DNA from 3 places in the Schumannella luteola genome. Region 1 is predicted to be linked to each of the others. Evidence: predicted binding sites of a transcription regulator. Region 1 holds the regulator's gene; each other region holds the start of a gene.
The links. The regulator LexA, encoded in region 1, represses DNA repair genes until DNA is damaged. The targets are predictions, from matches to a motif close to TCGAACANNTGTTCGA.
Positions count from the first base shown of each region.

Region 1 (2,260 bases):
CCTGCACGCGGACGTGCTCGAAGGTCGTCGACGAGCTGGACGAGGTCGCGACCGCGTCGCCGCTGCCGACGACGAAGGCTCCGACGCCCAGGACGAGCGGGATCGCGATGAGGACCGAGAGCACGACCTGACCGCGGCGCGTGATGCGCAGGCGCGGGGCCGCAGCCGTCGGGGCGAGGGAGATGGTGCTCATGGTGACCTCCTGAGTCTGGACAGCTTCGCGGCCGACGCTCGGCCGGGAGAGCCGGCTGCGAAGCTGTGTTCCGAACATATCTTCTATCGAACGTATGTTCAAGTGGATCGTCGGTTTCGGTCTGATAACAGGCGCGGATGCGACGACACGCTCGAACAGATGTTTGAGCAGACCTTTCGAACCGGATACAGTTCCGAATGTCTGGGAACAGCTTCCCGACGACCACCGACATCCGCCGGTACACGTCGTCGAGGGCCCTCAGAAGTCGGGTTTTCAGAACGTGACCAGCCAGAGAGGACCGCCCATGAGCGACGCCACCGACCGAGGCGCCACCGGCGGCACCCGCCGGCGCAAGAGCCTGAGCGAGAAGCAGCTGGCGATCCTCGAGTTCATCTCCCAGCAGGTCGCCACGCGCGGCTACCCGCCGAGCATGCGCGAGATCGGCGACGCCGTCGGGCTCGCCTCGCTCTCGAGCGTGACCCACCAGCTCAACCAGCTCGAGCTGAGCGGCTACCTGCGCCGTGACCCCAACCGCCCGCGCGCGCTCGAGGTGCTCATCGACCTGCCGTCGACGTCGTCGGCCGTCGAGTCCGCTCCCTCCGTCGGCGACGCCGCGATGGTGCCGCTCGTCGGCCGCATCGCCGCCGGCATCCCGATCACGGCCGACCAGCAGGTCGACGAGGTCTTCCCGCTCCCCCGCCAGCTCGTCGGCAAGGGCGAGCTCTTCATGCTCAAGGTCGTCGGCGAGTCGATGATCGACGCGGCCATCTGCGACGGCGACTGGGTCGTCGTGCGCACGCAGAACACTGCCGAGAACGGCGAGATCGTCGCGGCGATGCTCGACGGCGAGGCGACCGTCAAGGTGTTCCGCCAGCGCGACGGCCACACCTGGCTGCTGCCGCGCAACTCCGCCTTCGAGCCGATCCTCGGCGACCAGGCCGAGGTGCTCGGCAAGGTCGTCGCCGTGCTGCGCGCGGTCTGAGCCCGCGAGCGAGGTACGGCGTCAGCACCGACGCGGTCACGCACCGCCACCGTCTCGAGGCGGAGACGCGCCTCCCCCGCTGGTACCACGGTGCCAGCCGGATCGCGCACGAACCCGCCCCACGGCGGATGACCGCGACTCATCTCTCTTCCTAGCGTTGATGACGCAGGGCACACGGCCCCGCTCACGACGAAGGGCAGACATGATCCAGGCTCGCGCGCTCACCAAGCGCTACGGGGCGAAGGTCGCGGTCGACGGCATCGACTTCACCGTGCGTCCCGGTCAGGTGACCGGCTTCCTCGGCCCCAACGGCGCCGGCAAGTCGACCACCATGCGCATGATCGTCGGACTCGACCGTCCGACCTCCGGCGGCGTCACCGTCAACGGACGGCCCTACGCCGAGCACCGCGCTCCCCTGCGCGAGGTCGGCGTGCTGCTCGACGCGAAGGCCGTGCACACCGGCCGCAGCGCGTTCAAGCACCTGCAGTCGCTCGCGGCGACCCACGGCATCCCCACCGCCCGCGTGCACGAGGTCATCGCCCTCACCGGCCTCGACAGCGTCGCCCGCAAGCGCGTCGGCGGCTTCTCGCTCGGCATGGGCCAGCGCCTCGGCATCGCCGCCGCGCTGCTCGGCGACCCGGCGACGCTGATCCTCGACGAGCCGGTCAACGGGCTCGACCCGGAGGGCGTCACCTGGGTGCGCCAGCTCGTGCGCGGCCTGGCCGCCGAAGGACGCACGGTGCTGCTCTCCTCGCATCTGATGAGCGAGATGGCGCAGACCGCCGACCACATCATCGTGCTCGGGCGCGGGCAGGTGCTGGCGGATGCGCCGGTCGCCGAGATCATCGCCGGCGCCGGCGGAGCGACCGTGCGCGTGCGCACCCCGCAGCCGCAGCTGCTCGCCGAGGCGCTGCGCGGCGCGACCGTGACCCCGCTGCCGGACGGCGCGGTGAGCGTGCACGGCGCGACAGCCGAGACCGTCGGCGAGGCCGCCGCCGCCCGCGGCGTCGTGCTGCACGAGCTCACGCCGATCGCGAGCTCGCTGGAGGAGGCGTACCTGGCGCTGACGGCCGACGAGGTCGAGT
Region 1 is NZ_JACBZY010000001.1:3,191,257-3,193,516, forward strand. Features, by position in the region: gene BJ979_RS14540 (LysM peptidoglycan-binding domain-containing protein) at 1-193, opposite strand, end outside; gene lexA (transcriptional repressor LexA) at 498-1,175, shown strand; gene BJ979_RS14550 (ABC transporter ATP-binding protein) at 1,378-2,260, shown strand, end outside.

Region 2 (2,260 bases), 180 kb from region 1:
TCTCGTCGGGGCTGAGCGCGGCGAGCACGCCGAGCGCCGACTTCGGGCCGACGCCGGTGACGCCGCGCAGCAGGTCGAAGACCGTGAGCTCCTCGCGCGTGGCGAAGCCGAACAGGCTGAGGTCGTCGTCACGCACGATCAGCGCCGTGTGCAGCAGCGCCTCCTGGCCGAGGCGCAGGCTCAGCGCGTGCTGGGGCGTGACCTGGACGGCCATGCCGACACCGCCGACCTCGACGACGACGAGGGTTCCGGCGGCGCTGAGCACGGGTCCGCGCACGGAGGCGATCATCGGGTGGCCTTTCGGGTCGGGGCGGCGAATCGGGGTTCGGTGCGCGCGGTGCGCTTCTCGGCATCGCGCCAGGCGCGCTGGGCCGGGGTGAGCCCGTCGGACGAGCCGGATGCGGAGCCGAGGGCGGATGCGGAGCCGGCGGCCGGCATCCCGGCCTGCCCGCTCCACGCGTGGCAGAGCGCGAGCGCCAGTGCGTCGGCGGCATCCGCGGGTTTGGGGATCTCGTCGAGGCGCAGCACCCGCGCGACCATCGTGCCGACCTGGGCCTTCTCGGCGGCGCCGTAGCCGGTGACGGCGGCCTTCACCTCGCTCGGCGTGTGCAGGCCGACGCGCAGCTCGCGCTCGGCGGCGAGGGCGAGCACGACGCCGCTGGCCTGCGCGACGCCCATCACGGTGCTGAGGTTGTGCTGCGCGAAGACCCGCTCGAGCGCGACCGCATCCGGCCGGTGCTCGTCGAGCGCGGCCCGGACTCCGAGCATGATCGCATGGATGCGCTGCTCGAGCCGGGTGTCGGGGCTCGTGCGGATGACGCCGACGTGCACGAGGGTCGCGCGACGGTCGGGCGCGACGTCGACGATGCCGACGCCGCAGCGGGTCAGACCGGGGTCGATTCCGAGCACGCGCATGACGGCGACGCTACGGCATCCGGTCGTACAGATGTTCGAGACTCACCGCGCGGCGCGCACGCGACGATGCCCGCCACGAACCCCGGAGACGACGCGAGGGGCGCTGCCGGCCGGCAGCGCCCCTCGCGTGTGACCCGCGTCGGTCGTCAGTCGTCCGAGTCGGCGTCGAGCTCGGCCTGCACGTCGGCGTTCACCTGGATGTTGGTGTACACGTTCTGCACGTCGTCGCTGTCCTCGAGCGCGTCGATCAGGCGGAAGACCTTGCGCGCCGTGTCGGCGTCGGCCTCGACCTGCAGGTTCGGCACGAACTCGGCGTCGGCCGAGTCGTAGTCGATGCCCGCGCCCTGCAGCGCTGTGCGCGCGGCGACGAGGTCGGAGGGGTCGGTCAGGATCTCGAAGCCGCCGCCCTGGTCGACGACCTCCTCGGCCCCGGCCTCGAGCACGGCCTCGAGGATCGCATCCTCGGTCACGCCGTCGGTCTTCGTGACCGAGATGACGCCCTTGCGGCTGAAGTTGTAGGCGACGCTGCCCGGGTCGGCGAGAGTGCCGCCGTTGCGCGAGAACGCGGTGCGCACCTCGGCGGCGGCGCGGTTCTTGTTGTCGGTGAGGCACTCGACGTAGAACGCGACGCCGTTGGCTCCGTAGCCCTCGTACATGATCGTCGTGTAGTCGATCGTCTCGCCGGTGAGACCCGCACCGCGCTTGATGGCGCGGTCGATGTTGTCATTGGGAACCGAGGTCTTCTTGGCCTTCTGCACGGCGTCGACGAGCGTCGGATTGCCGGAGAGGTCGGCGCCGCCGATCTTGGCGGCCACCTCGATGTTCTTGATGAGCTTGGCGAACGACTTCGCGCGGCGCTGGTCGATGACCGCCTTCTTGTGCTTGGTCGTCGCCCACTTGGAATGCCCGCTCACGGTGCTCCTTCGTCGATGGTCTGAACCCCGTCATCCTAGCGACCGTGCGGTGGTGCGGCCGTCGGGGCGACCTAGGCTGGCCGGGTGAGCGCCTCTCGAGTCCGTCGTCCGCACGCGGCTCCCGGCATCCGTCGCGCGGTCGCCGCCGTCGTGATCGCCGGCATCGCCGCTGTGCTGTCGGGCTGCTCGAGCGATCCCGCCGCGGTCGCCTTCGGTCGTGCGCAGCCGGTGCACGTCGCCGACGCGCGCACGAAGACCGACGCGACGGTCACCGTGACGGTGACGGGAGTGGATGCCGCTCCCGCCGGCGCCCTCGACGGCGTCGACCTCGACGACGAGGAGCGCACGCTCACGCCCTACTTCGTGCAGTACCGCGCGAAGCTCGCCGACGGCGACTACAGCGACGACTTCCAGACTCCGTTCTACGACGC
Region 2 is NZ_JACBZY010000001.1:3,007,937-3,010,196, forward strand. Features, by position in the region: gene ruvA (Holliday junction branch migration protein RuvA) at 1-289, opposite strand, end outside; gene ruvC (crossover junction endodeoxyribonuclease RuvC) at 286-915, opposite strand; gene BJ979_RS13685 (YebC/PmpR family DNA-binding transcriptional regulator) at 1,062-1,829, opposite strand; gene BJ979_RS13690 (hypothetical protein) at 1,914-2,260, shown strand, end outside.
Region 2: ruvC (crossover junction endodeoxyribonuclease RuvC) is a predicted target of LexA. The motif match lies at 939-954, and genes of this name have one in related genera.

Region 3 (2,260 bases), 1.8 Mb from region 1:
GGTGATCGCGAAGCCGCCGCACGTGTTCCTGCTCGATGAGCCGACGAACCACCTGTCGCTCGGCCTGGCGACGGAGCTCGAGGATGCGCTGGGCGGCTACCCGGGCGCCGTCGTGATCGCGAGTCACGACCGCTGGCTGCGGCGGCGCTGGCACGGCGCCGAGCTGGCGCTGACCGGGGGCGAAGTGCGCGGGGCGGCGGCGGCCTGACCGGCGCCATCTGATCCCGTGGCCGCCGCGGGCCTCAGCGCGATCGATCCGCGCGGGGCTCGCGGCTGCTGCGGGAGAGCGGATAGCGCTCGTCGAGACGCGGCTCGATCACCGCATCCATGAGCCAGCGGCCGAGCAGTGCGCCGCCCGCCCAGTAGGCGCCGAGGGCGAGGTAGAGCATGCCGAGATGCGTGATGGCCACGACGACCGTGATGCCCATCGCCAGCACGACGCCGATGCCGACGTAGAGGCTGCGCCACGAGCGGGTGGCGCGGTCGCGCTGCTGCTGCTCGCGCTCGGTGCGGGCGTCGAGCCCGTCGACGGCCTCACCGAACTCGGGCTTCTCGACCGTCTCGAAGAGGTCTCTGACCGGCACCTCGAAGGCGCGCGCGACGAGGGTGAGGGTCTCGAGGCTGGCGTCGTCGCCGCGTTCGAGCCGCTGGATGGTGCGCACGGTCACGCCGCTGTGCTCGGCCAGGCGCTCCTGGGTCCAGCCGCGTTCGCGGCGGAGGGTGCTGATGCGGGTCTCGTTCATGCCCATCACGCTAAGAATGCCCGGCTTCTGGCTCCACGTCAGCAGCACGACGATCACCCGACAGCTTCACGACAGCGACCCGACAGGCTCTCGGCGCCCCGGGAAACGCGGTGCATTGACACCATATCGAACGTATGTTCGAATGTCGAGCATGAGATGGAGCGGGCAGCAGCTGGATGCCGAGCAGCAGGGCGCGCTGCCCGGGCTGGCGCGCCTGCACGACCTCGTCCGCTCGGTCAGCACTCCCGAATTCGCCGGAATCACCTTCCACGAGGTGATGGCCAAGAGCGCGCTCAACCACGTGCCGACGGCGGCCGCACTGCCCTTCGGCTGGACGATCAACCCCTATCGCGGGTGCAGTCACGCCTGCGTCTTCTGCTTCGCCCGGCGCACCCACGAATACCTCGACCTGGATGCCGGGCGCGACTTCGACGAGCAGATCATCGTCAAGGTCAACGTCGCCGAGGTGCTCGAGCGCGAGCTGGCCCGCCCGAGCTGGGGCCATCATCCGGTCGCGCTCGGCACCAACACCGATCCGTATCAGCGGGCCGAGGGGCGCTACCGGCTCATGCCCGGCGTCATCGCGGCGCTCGCCGCGTCGGGAACCCCGCTGAGCATCCTCACCAAGGGCACCCTGCTGCGGCGCGACCTGCCGCTGCTGCAGGCGGCCGCCGAGCGCGTGCCCGTCGACCTGGCGATGTCGATCGCCGTCTTCGACCCCGAGCTGCAGAAGTCGATCGAGCCGGGCGCCCCGAGCACCGAGGCGCGGCTGGCCACGATCGCGGCGGCGCGGGATGCCGGCTTCAGCCCGAGCGTCTTCCTCATGCCGGTGCTGCCCTGGCTCACCGACAGCCGCGACCATCTCGACCGCGCACTGGGCCGCATCGCCGAGGCCGGGGCGAGCTCGGTGGCCTACTCGGCGCTGCATCTGCGCCCGGGCGCGCGCGAGTGGTACTTCTCCTGGCTCGCGCGCGAGCATCCCGACCTGGTCGGCCGCTACACCGATCTCTACCGCGATTCGAACTACGCGCCGAAGGACTACCGGCGCTGGCTCGCCGCCAAGATGCAGCCGCTGCTGCGCAAACACGGTCTCGGCCGCGCGCAGGAGGAGCCGTCGACCGGAGCGATCCGCTCGAGCGGGCTGCGCTCGCGCCCGACCGGGCCGCAGCCGAAGGTCGGCTTCGACGGCACGACGCACGGCGATCCCTCCTCGTCGGGTGGCGCCGTCGCCGATGGCGCCGAACGGATGCTCGCGGCCGAGCTGAGCCCGGCCGCCGCCGAGGCGCTGCAGCCGAAGCTGTTCTGAAGGCAGGGGAACCCGATGGGAGGCCGCGGAGGGCGAGATCCGTGAGCAGTGCGAGACGACCGGCGAGCCCGGAGCCGCGGGGCCCGGGCCCGACCTGCGCGACGCCCGTTGCCGGGCGCGACGCGCCACACCCTCTAATCTGGAGGAATGAGCATCCCGGGCGTCTCCGCTGCCCCCGGCGGCGACCCGCTCGGTGTGCGCACGCCGCGCC
Region 3 is NZ_JACBZY010000001.1:1,416,192-1,418,451, forward strand. Features, by position in the region: gene BJ979_RS06275 (ABC-F family ATP-binding cassette domain-containing protein) at 1-208, shown strand, start outside; gene BJ979_RS06280 (helix-turn-helix transcriptional regulator) at 243-743, opposite strand; gene BJ979_RS06285 (Rv2578c family radical SAM protein) at 895-2,049, shown strand; gene BJ979_RS06290 (response regulator transcription factor) at 2,197-2,260, shown strand, end outside.
Region 3: BJ979_RS06285 (Rv2578c family radical SAM protein) is a predicted target of LexA. The motif match lies at 870-885, and genes of this name have one in related genera.